Regions from separate parts of the Brevundimonas sp. TWP2-1 genome, predicted to be linked through region 2. Evidence: riboswitches for the same ligand, from Rfam matches in the RefSeq annotation. Region 2 holds a riboswitch; the other holds the start of a gene.
What was found. Region 2 has a riboswitch for glycine ahead of ACP7BH_RS02020 (TonB-dependent receptor domain-containing protein). Riboswitches for the same ligand answer to the same signal wherever they lie in the genome.
Positions count from the first base shown of each region.

Region 1: linked by a shared signal. The riboswitch ahead of gcvT (glycine cleavage system aminomethyltransferase GcvT) and the one ahead of ACP7BH_RS02020 (TonB-dependent receptor domain-containing protein) in region 2 are both predicted to bind glycine.

Region 1 covers NZ_JAFCWR010000002.1:57,121-64,477, forward strand. The annotation lists gene pncA (bifunctional nicotinamidase/pyrazinamidase) at 1-378, opposite strand, end outside; gene ACP7BH_RS10495 (class 1 fructose-bisphosphatase) at 378-1,349, opposite strand; glycine riboswitch at 1,520-1,617, shown strand; glycine riboswitch at 1,622-1,707, shown strand; gene gcvT (glycine cleavage system aminomethyltransferase GcvT) at 1,763-2,878, shown strand; gene gcvH (glycine cleavage system protein GcvH) at 2,889-3,254, shown strand; gene gcvPA (aminomethyl-transferring glycine dehydrogenase subunit GcvPA) at 3,320-4,666, shown strand; gene gcvPB (aminomethyl-transferring glycine dehydrogenase subunit GcvPB) at 4,679-6,247, shown strand; gene ACP7BH_RS10520 (TetR family transcriptional regulator) at 6,339-6,944, opposite strand; gene ACP7BH_RS10525 (oxidoreductase) at 7,015-7,357, shown strand, end outside.
Region 2 covers NZ_JAFCWR010000001.1:383,572-390,928, reverse strand. The annotation lists gene ACP7BH_RS02030 (amidohydrolase family protein) at 1-18, opposite strand, end outside; gene ACP7BH_RS02025 (S9 family peptidase) at 51-1,991, opposite strand; gene ACP7BH_RS02020 (TonB-dependent receptor domain-containing protein) at 2,082-4,781, opposite strand; glycine riboswitch at 4,956-5,043, opposite strand; gene ACP7BH_RS02015 (ABC transporter substrate-binding protein) at 5,251-6,354, opposite strand; gene ACP7BH_RS02010 (response regulator transcription factor) at 6,411-7,073, shown strand; gene ACP7BH_RS02005 (sensor histidine kinase N-terminal domain-containing protein) at 7,070-7,357, shown strand, end outside.

The DNA.
Region 1 (7,357 bases), on a different contig from region 2:
GAAGAAGCCGGAATAGGAATCGACTGCGGGATTATAGCCCTTGCGGATCACGGCCAGGGCCTTTTCCACCGTTGACGCGACGTCGGGATGGAAGTCGGCGCCCGGCGAACCCTGGAGGCAGTGGTCCGGCCACAGCATCTGGGGGCCGTAGGCGACCTTGATCTCGGTGAAGGGGGCTGCGCCGGGGTGGTTGGAGGCGAACGAAATCTGGTCCGGCGTGTGCCAGTCCTGGGTCAGGATCACCTTGTCGAACCGATCCGCCAGCCGGTTGATCAGCGGCATGATCCCCGCCCCGCCTGCGACAGCCAGATTGCCGCCCTCGCAGAAGTCGTTCTGCGGGTCGATGACCAGAAGTGCGTCGGTCCCGGAAACCTTCATCAGACGCCCGCGTAGGCGTCGATCTCGTTCGCCGACCCCAGGGCGACGGGGATACGCTGGTGCAGATGCTCGGGCTGGATGTCCAGGATGGGCTGCACGCCGTCCGTCGTCGCCTTGCCCCCAGCCTGTTCGACCAGGAAGGCCATGGGATTGCCCTCGTACATCAGGCGCAGCTTGCCGGGCTTGGTCGGCTCGCGGCTGTCCCACGGGTACAGGAAGACGCCGCCGCGCATCAGGATGCGGTGGACGTCCGCCACCATGGCCGCGACCCAGCGCATGTTGAAGTTCTTGCCGCGCGGGCCTTCATCGCCCTTCAGCAGGTCGCCGATGTAGGTCTGCACCGGCTCGGACCAGTGGCGCAGGTTGGACATGTTGATCGCGAACTCCTTGGTGTCCGGCGATATGGCGATGGCGTCGTGGGTCAGGATCCAGTCGCCGTCGTTCGACAGGGTGAAGCCCTTCACCCCCGCGCCGGTGGTCAGGACCAGCATGGTCTGGGGACCGTAGAGGGCATAGAGGGCCGCGACCTGATTGCGGCCCGGCTGCATGAAGTCAGCCTCGGTCGGCGAAGGCGTCGCGGACTTCAGCACCGAAACGATGGTCCCGACCATGGCGTTGATGTCGATGTTGGACGAGCCGTCCAGCGGGTCGAACAGGACCAGATAATCGCCGGTGGAATGGGCCGCCGGCTGGACCTCGTCCATTTCCTCGGACGCGACCCCGGCGACGACGGGGCTGGCCAGAAGCGCATCGGTCAGCATGTCGTTGGTCATGACGTCGAGCTTCTTCTGCTCCTCGTCCTGAACATTGATCTGACCCGATGCGCCGAGGGCGCCGGCCAGGGCGCCGCCGGCGACGAGCTTGCTGATTTCAGCGCAGGTGGCGGCGACGACGGTCAGGACCGTTTTCAGCCCCTCGGGCGCGTCCAAAGCGGCGATATGGGCGTCGAGGCGGGTGCGGTCGGCGGTCATGCGGTCGGTCCGGGTGCGGCTGGGAGCGTCGCACCGTTCTTGGCGGGCCGACGGCTTGAGAGCAAGAGCGACGCGTCAACCGGCGAGGCCACCGCTGATAATGAAGACGCCAAACCGCCTCCAAAAGCCGACGGCGCTTGACTTGGAGCCGGAGTCGGTGGCTTAGGTCGAGTGCTCTCGCGGGAGAGTTCTTGACTGGGAAACCAGGCTCGACGCCGAAGGCGCAACCGCCCCGGAAACGCTCAGGCAAACGGACCGCGATAGCATACGGACGCTGGAAAGTCGCTCTTGATGGGCGCGCCGACGGAGCAAGGCGACATGATTTGGTCGCCGGAATCTCTCAGGCTTCAGGACAGCGGGGGCGCGAAGACGGCGGAGCTCCGCCACCAAACGCGACCGTGAAAGCCTGAACCATGACCGATCAAGCCCTGAAGACCACGCCCCTGAACGCCGCGCACCGCGCCCTCGGGGCCCGGATGGTGGGCTTCGGCGGCTATGACATGCCGGTCCAGTATGAGGGCGTCCTGGCCGAGCACCGCTGGACACGCGAACACGCCGGCCTGTTCGACGTGTCGCACATGGGCCAGTGCAAGATCACCGGCGAGAACGCCACCGCCCAGTTCGAGCGTTTCGTGCCCGGCGACTATGAAATCCTGAAGGCCGGCAAACAGAAGTATTCGCTGCTGCTGAACAAGGACGGCGGGATCATCGACGACCTGATGGCCGGCCGCCCCGACCATGACGGCCTGTTCGTCGTCGTCAACGCCGGCAACAAGGACGAGGACTTCGCCTTCTGGGACGCGAACCTGGAAGGCGACGCCAAGCTGACCGTGCTGGACCGCGCCCTGATCGCCATCCAGGGACCGGAAGCCGCCGAAGTCATGGCCGCGCATGAGCCGATCCTGGCCGAGATGGGCTTCATGGAATGCGCCCGGCTGATGCTGTTCGGCTGCGACTGCTATGTCTCGCGTTCGGGCTATACCGGCGAGGATGGCTATGAGATTTCGGTGCCTGCGGATCAGGCCGAGCGGGTGTGGAACACCATCCTGGAGGACGCCCGCGTCAAACCGATCGGCCTGGGCGCCCGCGACAGCCTGCGCCTGGAAGCCGGCCTGCCGCTGCACGGCCACGACATCGACCCGACGACCAGCCCGGTCGAAGGGGCGCTGATCTTCGCCCTGTCCAAGTCCCGCAAGGAGCGCGCGGACTTCAACGGCGCCGACCGCATCCTGAAGGAACTGGCCGACGGTCCGTCGCGCGTCCGCGTGGGCCTGATCGTCAAGGAAGGCGCCCCGGCCCGCGAAGGCGCCGAGATCGCCGACATGGACGGTAGCGTCATCGGCAAGGTCACCTCGGGCGGCCCCTCCCCCACCCTGGGCAAGAACATCGCCATGGGCTTCGTGCCGCCGGCCTATGCCGCGCTGGGCACGGACCTGAAGGTCATCGTGCGCGGCAAGACCGCCGCCGCCGAAGTCGTCGCCATGCCCTTCGTGGCGCAACGCTATTACCGCAAACCGAAGACCGTCTGAGGATCAGATCATGAAGTTCACCAAGGATCACGAGTGGGTCAGCCTGGACGGCGACATCGCCACTGCGGGCATTTCCAAACACGCCGCCGACGCCCTGGGCGACGTGGTGTTCGTGGAAGTGCCTGAGGTCGGCAAGACTGTCTCCAAGGGAAGCAGCTTCGCCGTGGTCGAGAGCGTCAAGGCCGCCTCGGACGTCTACGCCCCCGTTTCGGGCGAAGTGGTCGAAGCCAACGACGCCCTGTCGACCGCGCCGGAAACGGTCAACGCCGCCCCGGAAGGCGACGGCTGGTTCGCCAAGATCAAGGTGTCGGACGCTGCTGAACTGGACGCCCTGATGGACCAGGCCGCCTACGACGCCTTCCTCGCCACCCTCTAAGCCCCATCGGACCCGCTGATTAAGAGTCGGCGGGTCTTCGGCCTTTCACGACCCAGGACAAGACCATGCGTTATCTCCCCCTGACGCCCGACGACCGCACGGCGATGCTCGCCGCCATCGGCGCGAAATCGATCGACGACCTGTTCGTGGACGTGCCCGACGCGGCGCGGCTGGACGGGCCGGTGGACCTGCCGCGCGTGGCGGGCGAGATGGAGGTCGAACGCGCCCTGTCCGCCATGGCCGCCAAGAACGCCACGGCCGGCGCCGTGCCCTTCTTCTGCGGCGCGGGGGCTTACAAGCACCACGTCCCGGCGACTGTGGATCACGTGATCCAGCGGTCCGAGTTCCTGACCAGCTACACTCCCTACCAGCCGGAAATCGCCCAGGGCACGCTACAGTACCTGTACGAGTTCCAGACCCAGGTCGCGAACCTGACCGGCATGCCGGTGGCCAACGCCTCGCTCTATGACGGGTCCACCGCCATGGCCGAGGGCGTGCTGATGGCGACCCGCGTGACCCGCCGCAACAAGGCGGTGATCAGCGGCGGCGTCCACCCCCACTACGTCAAGGCGACCGAGACCGTGGTCCACGCCGTCGGCGTCGAGACCCAGGTCCTGGCCCCGGCCTTCGACGCCGAGGCCGCCGTGATCGACCAGATCGGTCCGGACACCGCCTGCGTCGTCGTCCAGACCCCGAACGTCTTCGGCACGGCGACGGATGTGACCAAGATCGCCGAGGCCGCCCGTGCCGCCGGCGCCCTGCTGATCGTCGTGGTCACCGAGGCCGTGTCCATGGGCCTGCTGAAGTCGCCCGGCGAAATGGGCGCCGACATCGTCGCGGCCGAGGGCCAGTCGATCGGCAACGCCCTGAACTTCGGCGGTCCCTATGTCGGCCTGTTCGCCACGCGCGAGAAGCTGATCCGCCAGATGCCCGGCCGCCTGACCGGCGAGACGGTGGACGCCGACGGCGAGCGCGGGTTCGTCCTGACCCTCTCCACGCGCGAGCAGCACATCCGCCGCGACAAGGCGACGTCGAACATCTGCACCAACTCGGGCCTCTGCACCCTGGCCTTCACCATCCACATGAGCCTGTTGGGCGAGACGGGCCTGCGCAAACTGGCCCTGCTGAACCACGAAAAGGCCGTCGCCACGCGCGACGCCCTGGCCGCCATCCCCGGCGTCGAAATCCTGACCTCGCGCTTCTTCAACGAGTTCGCGGTGCGCCTGCCCAAAAACGCGGCCGAGGTCGTCTCGACCCTGGCCGACCACCATGTGCTGGCCGGCGTGCCCTACAGCCGCCTGGCCCCCGACGCCGGCATGGACGACGTCCTGCTGGTCGCCGCGACGGAGACCACCCTGGATGCGGACATCCAGATCCTCGCCAAGTCGCTCTCCAAAGTCCTCGGCGCGTAAGGGATACTGACCATGAGCACCATGAACACCGTCGGCCGCCCGACAGCTCCGAACCAAGTCCAGTCCAAGCCCGCCACCCTGACCGGCGGCCGGGGCCTGTTTCAGAACGAAGCCCTGATCTTCGAGGGCGACGGCTGGGGCAAGACCGGCGTCGATCTGGCTGAGCCCAAGACCGATGGCTCGGACCTGGGCGACCTGGTTCGCAAGGACCCGATCGGCCTGCCCGGCCTGTCCGAGCCCGAGGCCATGCGCCACTATGTGCGCCTGTCGCAAAAGAACCACGCCATCGACCTGGCCATTTATCCGCTGGGCTCGTGCACGATGAAGCACAACCCGCGCCTGAACGAGAAGATGGCCCGCCTGGCCGGTTTCTCGGACATCCATCCGCTGCAGCCGATCTCGACGGTTCAGGGCGCGCTGGAACTGATGGATACGCTGGCCCACTGGCTGAAGACCCTGACCGGCATGCCCGCCGTCGCCCTGTCGCCCAAGGCGGGCGCGCACGGCGAACTGTGCGGTCTGATGGCCATCCGCGCCGCGCACGAGGCCTCGGGCCAGCATGAGAAGCGCCGCAAGGTCCTGGTGCCGACCAGCGCCCACGGCACCAACCCGGCCACGGCCGCCTTCGTCGGCTACACCGTCGTCGAGGTCGCCCAGACCGAAGACGGCCGCGTGGACGTGGCCGATCTGGCGTCCAAGCTGGGCGACGACGTGGCCGCCATCATGGTGACCAACCCCAACACCTGCGGCCTGTTTGAGCGCGACATCCTGGAGATCAGCCGCCTGACTCATGAGGCGGGCGCCTATTTCTACTGCGACGGCGCCAACTTCAACGCCATCGTCGGCCGGGTGCGGCCGGGCGACCTCGGCGTGGATGCGATGCACATCAACCTGCACAAGACCTTCTCGACGCCGCACGGCGGCGGCGGTCCGGGCGCGGGTCCGGTCGTGCTGTCCGAAGCCCTGGCGCCCTTCGCCCCGGCTCCCTGGGTCGTGCATGACAACAACGGCTATCGCCTGATCGAGCGTGAGGAAGACGAGGCCGTTCAGGCCTTTGGTCGTCTGTGCGCCTTCCAGGGCCAGATGGGCATGTATGTGCGCGCCCTGTCCTACATGATGAGCCACGGCACCGACGGCCTGCGTCAGGTCGCCGAAGACGCGGTGCTGAACGCCAACTACATCAAGGCCCGCCTGTCGGACCTGATGTCGGCCGCCTTCCCCGACGGACCCTGCATGCACGAGGCCCTGTTCGACGACGAATGGCTGAAGGGCACGGACATCACCACGCTCGACTTCGCCAAGGCGATGATCGACGAGGGCTTCCACCCGATGACCATGTATTTCCCGCTGGTCGTCCACGGGGCCATGCTGATCGAGCCGACGGAAACCGAATCCAAGGCCGAACTGGACCGCTTCATCCACGCCATGCGCCTGTTGGCCGAGGCGGCGAAGGCCGGCGACGTCGACCGCTTCAAGGGCGCGCCCTTCCACGCCCCGCTGAAACGACTGGACGAAACCCGCGCCGCCCGCTCGCCGGTCCTGCGCTGGTCGGCGCCCGCTGGGTCGAACCAGGCGGCGTAAAGCCGACACCCCTAAGTCCCGTCATTCTAGGGCTTGTCCCTAGGATGACGGCCATAGGAAGAATGATGGGGCTTTCGTAGCCCCGAAATCCCTAGCCCGCCGCCCGTCTCAGCGCCGCAAAGGCCGCGCGCCCGAACGTCTCCGGCGGCGCGTCGGGATGGGCCAGCCAGACGTCCAGCGACAGCTTCATGATGCTGACCGCCGTCCCGGCGACGACGCGGCAGGCGATGTCGTCGGACGCCAGGCCCTTGCGCGCCGCCAGGGCCTCGGCCAGCAGCCGCTCGACCTGTTCGTATTTCGCCTGGTCGCCTGCCCTCAGCGAGGGTGTGCTGTGGATCAGGACGGCCACCGCCTTCGTCTCTTCCGACTGAGGCTGCCGAGCCAGGTCGATCAGGGCGTTTTCCACCATGTCCAACAGGGGCTCGTCCGCCGGCCGCGCGGCGATGGCGTCCGCGACCATCTGCGGGAACCCAGCCTTGGCCGAAAAGACGATCTCCTCCTTGGAGCCGAAATAGTTCAGCAGGGTTCGTCGCGATACGTCCGCCGCCTGCGCCACATCGTCCAGGGTCGTCGCCTCGAACCCCCTGTCGAGGAACAGGCGCATGCCCTCGGCCTGGATACGCGCGTGCGTTTCCAGCCGTTTGCGCTCCCGCAGCCCTTGATCGGCGGTAAGAATCTTTTCTTGCACTTCTTGCATATTTGCACCGGATGCAGATATGCAAGCCGGAACCCTTCGAGACAACATGTTTCAGCGACAGGATAGCGAAATGAAGACCTGGACCACAGACGATATTCCCGACCAGAGCGGCAAGCTTGTCATGATTACAGGCGCGACCGGCGGTCTGGGCCTGGAGACCGCCCTCGTACTCGCCGCAAAAGGCGCCGAAGTGGTGCTGGCCGCCCGCAATCCAACCAAGGGGGCCGAGGCCGAGCGGCTGATCCGCGCACGACATCCCGGCGCCGACGTGAGGTTCGACCTGCTGGACCTGGGCGACCTGTCGTCCATCTCCGCCTTCGCAGACCGTCATCTGACGGCGGGACGGCCCATCGACATCCTGATCAACAACGCCGGCGTCATGGCCCTGCCGACGCGTCAGGTCACGACCGATG
Region 2 (7,357 bases):
GATGCTTCTGAAGGTCATGGATAGATTTCTGAAACGCGCCCGGGGGGGGCTCAGCGCGCGGCGTCGCCCAGCAGCGTCTGTTTCCAGAACAACAGGCTGGTCCAGAAATAGTAGTCCTCGTTCTCCTTCTTGTGGAAACCGTGACCCTCGTTCTGCGCCAGCAGGTGCCAGGCCGTGCCGCCGTTGCTGCGGACCGCGCTGACGATCTGGTCGGCTTCGGACGCCGGCACACGGGGGTCATTGCCGCCTGTGGCGACCAGCAGCGGAATGGTGATCTTGTCCACGCTGGTCAGTGGCGAGATCGCCTGAAGTTGCGCGCGCTGGGCCGGATCACGCTCGTCGCCGTATTCCACGCGTCGCAGGTCGCGGCGATAGGACTGGGTGTTTTCCAGGAAGGTGACGAAGTTGGAGATGGCGACGTAGCAGTTCGCCCCCTTCAGCCGGTCGCTGTAATGCACCGCCGTGGCGTAGCACATATAGCCGCCGTACGAGACGCCGGTCACGGCGAACCGCGAGGCGTCCAGCTCAGGGTTGACCTCCAGCGCGTCGAGGAAGGCGCCGATGTCCTTGACCGAATTCTCGCGCTGGAACGGGCCGTTGTCCAGGTTAACGAAACGCGTGCCGTAACCCGACGACCCGCGCACGTTGGGGAAGAAGATCGCCACGCCCAGTTCGTTCAGCAGATAGTTCTGAGAGCCCAGGAAATCGGGACGGGTCTGGCCTTCCGGGCCGCCGTGGATATCGACGATCAGGGGGCGCTTGCCGGGGAATTTGGCCGGATCGGGCTGATAGAGGAAGCCGGACACGGTCTCGCCGTCGAAGCTCTTCACCTCCACCAGCTTGGGTTCGATGTTGATCGCGGGGTCCAGGCCGCCGGTCTCGCTGTGGGTCCACTGGGTGACCGCCAATGTGGTCGGATCGATGGAGAAGGCGTCTCCCGACACGCGGGCGGAGGACAGGCTCAGCCCGATCGCGCCCCAGGGGGCTATGTCGATGGCGGGGCCGATGCTGTAGGGGATGACGCCCTCCGGCAGGCCCGTGACGACGCGCACGGCGCCCGTGGCGACATCCATGACCTTGAGCCGCGAGACGCCCGCCTCGTTCACCGCATAGGCGATGAAGCTGCCGTCCGGCGCCAGGGCGTAATCGCTGACATCCCATCGCGCCTCGGTGCTGACGGGGACGAACCCGCCCTGCCCGATCTGCCCCAGGCGCAGGAAGTCGCTGTCCTTGTTGGACGTCGCCCAGACCGTGCCGTCGGCCGCATATTTGGGATCGACATAAGAAACCTGCGCCGCCGGATCCGTCAGCGGGGTCATGCGGCCGGACGCCAGGTCCAGCTCATAGACCACGGCGTTGTTGATCGACATCCGGTTCAGAACCAGGGCCTTGGCCCCATCCTTGGAGAAGTCGGCGATGTTCCAGCCGCCGCCCGAAACCTGCGCCACCAGACGGTCGGTCGAGGGGTCGGCGGGATCGACGACATAGAGGTCCATGTCGGCGCCGTTGCGGCGCGACGAGGCATAGCCGACACGTTTACCGTCCGGGCTCCAGGCGCCGAACCAGTTGCGGCTCTTGCCGTCGGTGATGCGATTCAGCCGGCCGCCGGACAGGGTGTAGAGCTGATAGAACTCATCCCCGCCATTGTCCTTTTGGACCAGCAGGGTCTGGCCGGAAGGCGACAACGCGCCGCCCACGATCGGCTCCGCCTCGAAGCTGATCTGGGTCCGGGCGCCGTCGGGCGACGCCACGACGTGGAGTTGGTCCGTGGCGCCGAACCGGGTCTTGACCAGCATGGACCGGTCTGCGGCGTTCCACCCCATGAAGGCGGCGCGACGCGCCTGCAGATAGGGCTGGGTCGCAGCGACCAGATCGTCCGGCACCGCCGGCAGTCCATCGGCCACGATCGCGGCCGGCTTGGGCGCTTCGGCGAAGGCGGCGGGCGCTGCGGAAAGGGCGAGCGCAAGGGCCAGCGGGAGACGAGAGATCATCATTCAGACCGTGAACTGGGGGAAAGAAGAAGGGGTCGCCGGCTCCCGATCGGGAGAACGAAGCCGGCGACCGGGCACGCACTACCCGAACTAGAAGCGGTAACGCGCGCCGACCGTGACGTACCGACCGACGACGTCGTAGTACGGAGAGAAGAGCGACCCATCCGGCGGCGACTTGTCGAACAGGTTGGTCGCATTGGCGTAAAGCTCAACGCCGTCGGCGCCGTAATGGGCCAGATCGGCCGTCAGCCCCAGATCGACATAGGTGAAGGCGTCGATGTCGTTGTTCACGATCTTGACGGTGCTGTTGTAGACGCCCTCCGAGATGTAGCGGGCGCGCAGGTTTGCGCCGAACACCTCGCCCTGCCAGCCCAGGCTGGCGTTGACCCGCAGTTCCGGCACGCCCAGGCCGAAGGCGTAGCCCTGCGACTTGACGTATTCGATCTCGGAGATGCCGTCGTCCGTCGTCAGGCTGTTCACCCAGGTTCCGACAAGGCGCATCTGTACCCGTCCGGTCGCGCCCGGAACCCACAGGTCCGCCGGGGACGAATAGGAGACTTCGGCGTCGATGCCGTCGGTGTGATACTCGGCCAGGTTCACATAGGTGGACCGCGTGCGGATCAGATTGCCCGAGGCGTCGCGATCGACATTGGCGCACAGGGCGGTGTTGCCGTTGAAGCAGCGGCTGACCAGATCCTGAGGCGCGATCGTCGTGATCACGTCGTCGATCTTGATGTTGTAGTAGTCGACCGACATGTTCAGGCCGGGGATCGACGGAGGCGAATAGGTCAGTCCCAGCGTCAGGGTGTCCGCCGTTTCCGGCGCCAAGTTCGGGTTACCACCGCCGTTGTTCAGCGTGTAGACGGTCTGGCCCTTCAAGGGGTCGTTGATGTTGTTATAGCCGGTCGTGGTGGTGGTGTAGAGTTCGGCCAGGTTCGCCGACCGGATGTCGCGCGACTGGGTGATGCGCCCGCGGAAACCTGGGAAGAACTCGTTGGTCGCGCCGACCTTCCACGACCAGATCGAGCCCGTGGTGTCGTAGTCCGATATGCGGGCCGCAGCGTTGAATTCCAGATTGTTCAGCACCGGCAGGTCGCGAACGATCGGCACCAAGATTTCGCCGAAGGCTTCCTTGACGGTGAACTCGCCCGACATGGCCGAGAAGCTGAAGGTCTGGAACGCCTTGGCCGCATCCAGCTCACCGACGCGCTGATCGGTCTGCTCCTTGCGGGCCTCCAGACCGACGGCGATCGAGACGTCCCCCGCAGGCAGGCTGAAGGGCTCGCCGCGCAGGCTGACGCCGGCGACGTCCAGCTTCGTCGTGGTCCGTTGTTGCGGCGTGCCGGTGACATAGTCGATGGCTTCCTGTGACGGTGCGCCCAGGCCGAACAGGTTGATCGGCACGCAGCCGGAGTTGGCGTTGGTCAGGGTCACGCGGCAGACGGCCTGCCCCGTCACGGGGCTGATGACCGAGTCGACCGCCTGGGCGTAGTTGGTGGTCAGCAGGAAGCCCGGCGTGTCGATATTGTTCTCGTATTCGCCATGGCTGTAGTAGGCGCCCCAGCGCCAGTTGTCGCCGAACTCGCCGTCCAGGGCGATGGTCGCCTGGGTCGTGACCCGCTCGAAATCGATCGTCGAATAGGACAGGTCGGAGTTGAAGCGGCCCATGGTGAAGGAGGTCTGACTCGCCGCCGCCATCTGCTGCTTGATCGCCGCAGACAGGAAGGCGTTGTCGTTCTTGATCGTCAGATTGCCGCGGTTGTGATCGCCGAACCAGATGTAGTTGTTCCACATCCGCGAGTGACGAACGTCGGCCGTCAGCCGCAGCTTGTCGGAAAGCTCGTAGGTGGCGCTGGCCAGACCGGCGTAACGCCGCTGGGGCGTGACCAGGGGGCTGAGGTCGTCGTTCGACGGCCCCTCGCCGCCGACCGTATTCGTGCCGACCACCGTGCCATAGTTGAAGGCGCGCAGCGTGCCGTCGGGATTGAACACCTTGCCAGCATTCACGCCGGACATGATCAGACCGCCGTAGGCCGCGTTGGAGAAGCCGACGTTGGGAACGGTGACAAACGCGCCTGCGCCGTTCGAGACCTGAGCCCAGCGACCGATGGCCGGACGCGAGGTCTTGGGAACGACGCCGTCATTGTCCAGATATTCGCCGCCGATCACGAAATGACCGCGGCCGTTCGCGAAAGGCGTGCCCCATGCGGCTTCGAACCGCTGTTGCTCGGCGTCGTCGAAGGAAGAGATGCCGTATTCGGCGCCCAGCTTGCCGCCGGTGAAGAAGCGGTCGATGCCGATGTTCACAACGCCGGCGACGGCGCCCGAACCCCAGGCTGCGGATGCACCGCCGGTGACGACGTCGACGCTCTTCACCAGAACGGACGGAATGCTGTTGAGGTCGTTCTCGCTCGACACCCGTCGCCCGTCGATCAGGACCAGCGTGCGGTTGATCCCCAGGCCGCGCAGATCGACCGGCGCATTGCCGGCGCCGGTGTTGGTGCCGGTCGTCTGGGGCGAGCTGCTGGCCTTGAACTGAGGCATGTCGTTCAGCGCGGCGGCGATGTTCTGGCGCGCGCCGACCGAAAGATCCTCGGCCGTCAGATGGATGGTGGGCGTGGGCGCCTGGAAGCCGGCCCGGTCGATCCGGGACGCGGTGACGACGATGTCGTCCACCGAGGCGGCGGCCTCTTGAGCGGTTTGGGCGTCCTGTGCGTGAGCGATCCCGGCGCACGACAGAAGGGCGATGGCGCTGCAGCAGGTGGTCAGATGGCGGTTGAGACGAGACAAGGCGATGGTCCTCATAAAGATGACGCCCCTCCCCAGGGGTGTCTGACGCGAGCGACGCTCTGCGGCGTCGTTTCGCCCCCGCTGTCATCAGGCCTGAGAGCTTCGGGGCCTTGCGACCCGTTTCTCCTTCGGCGAGGGCGGATCCCCCGGACCCGTCCTTCTCTCCAGCGTTCCTTCAGCAAGACGGTCCGTTTGCCTGAGCGTTTCCGGGGCGGTTGCGCCTTCGGCGTCGGCCGGAGCCGATTTCTCCCGCCTTGCTGAAGCTGAGTAAGATCGACCCCGCGCCTGGTGTCAAATACGTGAAAACCGCAATTTTATTGCGGCAATAAGCGCCAGGTTCGCATTTCATTGCTCTTCCAGATCGGCGCGCATCGTTTATGGCCGCGCTCGAACGGCGGCTCATGCGGCAGTGACGGCGGCGTGACAGAAAGGCGGGTTTCGGACTTTGTGGACTTATCCACAGGAACGCTCAGGGCGCTGCAGGATCCGAGGGCGCCCTGACGCCAGAACGCATCGCTGTGTCCCAGCGCGTCAGCAGGGTCGCACGGCGCGCCTGATCCAGATTGGCCAGCAGGGCCGGCCCCACACGGATAGGCCGAACGCCGGGCGAAGCGGGACGTATGGGCGCATCGACATCGTCGCGCACCGGCCGGACACCCAGCGCGCCGATCACCCGCTGGCCTTCGCGCGACAGCAGAAAGTCCAGGAACAGTCGCGCCGCATTCGGGTGCGCGGCGTTGCGGGGAATGAAGGCCACCCGGGACACGGACAGATGATAGTCGTCAGGCGTGATCAGTCCGATCTGGGGAACACGCTCGGCCCAGGACTCGCCGTAGGATCGGTTCATATTGTAGGCGAACACCATCCGCCCATCGGCGATCTGGGCCATCATCCTCTGCCCCGAGGTGTCCAGTCGCGGACGCTGCGCGCCCAGCGCCTCCATCAACGGCCAGGCGTCGGGATAGATCTGCACGTCCGCCGACAACTGCATCAGGGCCACGCCGCTGCGTTCCGCATCATAGAGAGTGACGCGTCCGTCGAAGACGTCAGGCCGCGTCCTGAGCAACCGCAGCAGATCCGCGTGACTGCGGGGCACGACATCGCCCGCAAGCTGGCCCTTGTTGTAGGCGAACACGATCGGCTCGGCGGTCAGCCCATACCCCTGGTCGCGCCACACCGACCCATCGGGCATCGCCGCCCGATGCGGGGACTTGTAGGCCTGGGCATAGCCGTCGTTGATCAGCTTGACCTGCACGTCCATCGCCGTGCTCCAGACCAGATCCGGCCCGTCCTGCCCCGTATCCGCCAGCGCGCGAACCTGTTCGGCGATCCGCGTGGAGTTTATGTCTTCGAGACGCACGCTGATCCCGGGCCAGCGACGACGAAAGGCCTCCAGCACCGGCCCCATAAGGCTGGTGTTGGTCAGGATGTGCAGCGCCCCTTCGCGACGCGCCAGCCAGCGCACACGCTGCGCCGTGCCCGCCCCCTCCGGTTCCGACGAACAGGCGGCGGCGCCCAATCCGGCCATGCCTCCCGCCAGCCCCATCAGCAGATGTCGTCGATCCGTCTTCACCGCTCCGGCTTTCTGGCTATGGTGTCGCGCATGATCCGTCGCCCCGTTCCGTCGCCATGAGAATACTCGTCGTCGAAGATGACAAGGCGCTGCGGCATTCGCTTGAAGCCAGTCTTCATGAGGCGGGCTTCGAGGCAAGCTGTATCGACAGCGGCGAACAGGCCTTGCAGCTGGAGAGCGCAGAGGTCTTCGACGCCGCCATCCTGGACATCGGCCTGCCCGACATCGACGGCTTCGAAGTGCTCAGAACCCTGAGGCGTCGAGGATCGTCGACGCCGGTTCTGATGCTGACGGCGCGCGACGCGCTCGGCGACCGCGTCGCGGGCCTGGACCTCGGGGCCGACGACTATCTGGTCAAGCCGTTCGCTCCGTCGGAACTGGTCGCGCGCCTGCGCGCCATCGTGCGCCGGCGTCAGGGACAGGCCGCCGGCGCGGTCGTGGTCGGAACCCTCTTCTGCGACTGGCGCACCGGGCGCGCCTTGGTCAACGACCGAGACCTTGCTCTGCGCCCCCGCGAATGGGCCGCCCTGCGCGTCCTTGCGTCCCGGCCGGGACAGGTGGTGGACCGCGACCTGCTGGCCGCCGAGGTCTTCCCGCAGGACGAGGCGCCGTCCCTCAATGCGCTGGAAATCCACGTCGGACGGCTGCGTCGCAAGCTTCAGCCCGACGGCCCCGCCGTGACCAACATCCGTGGTCGCGGGTATCGCCTCGATCCATGAGCCGCGCCCGGCCTGCCCGTTCCCACAGCCTGGTCACACGCCTGTTGATCGCACAGGTGGTTCCGCTGGCGATCTTCGCCGTCGTCGTCCTGGCGGTCGGCGCCTGGACGGCCCAGCGGGTGGTGGCGAACAATGCGGACCGGTTGCTGGCCGGCGCGCTGCAAACGATCCGCGAGACCGTGTCGGTCGCGGATGACCGCATCACCGTGAACGTGGAACCCTGGGCGCTTGCCCTGCTGGACGGCCCCGAGCGTGACGCCGTCTTCTACAGCGTCAGCGAAGGC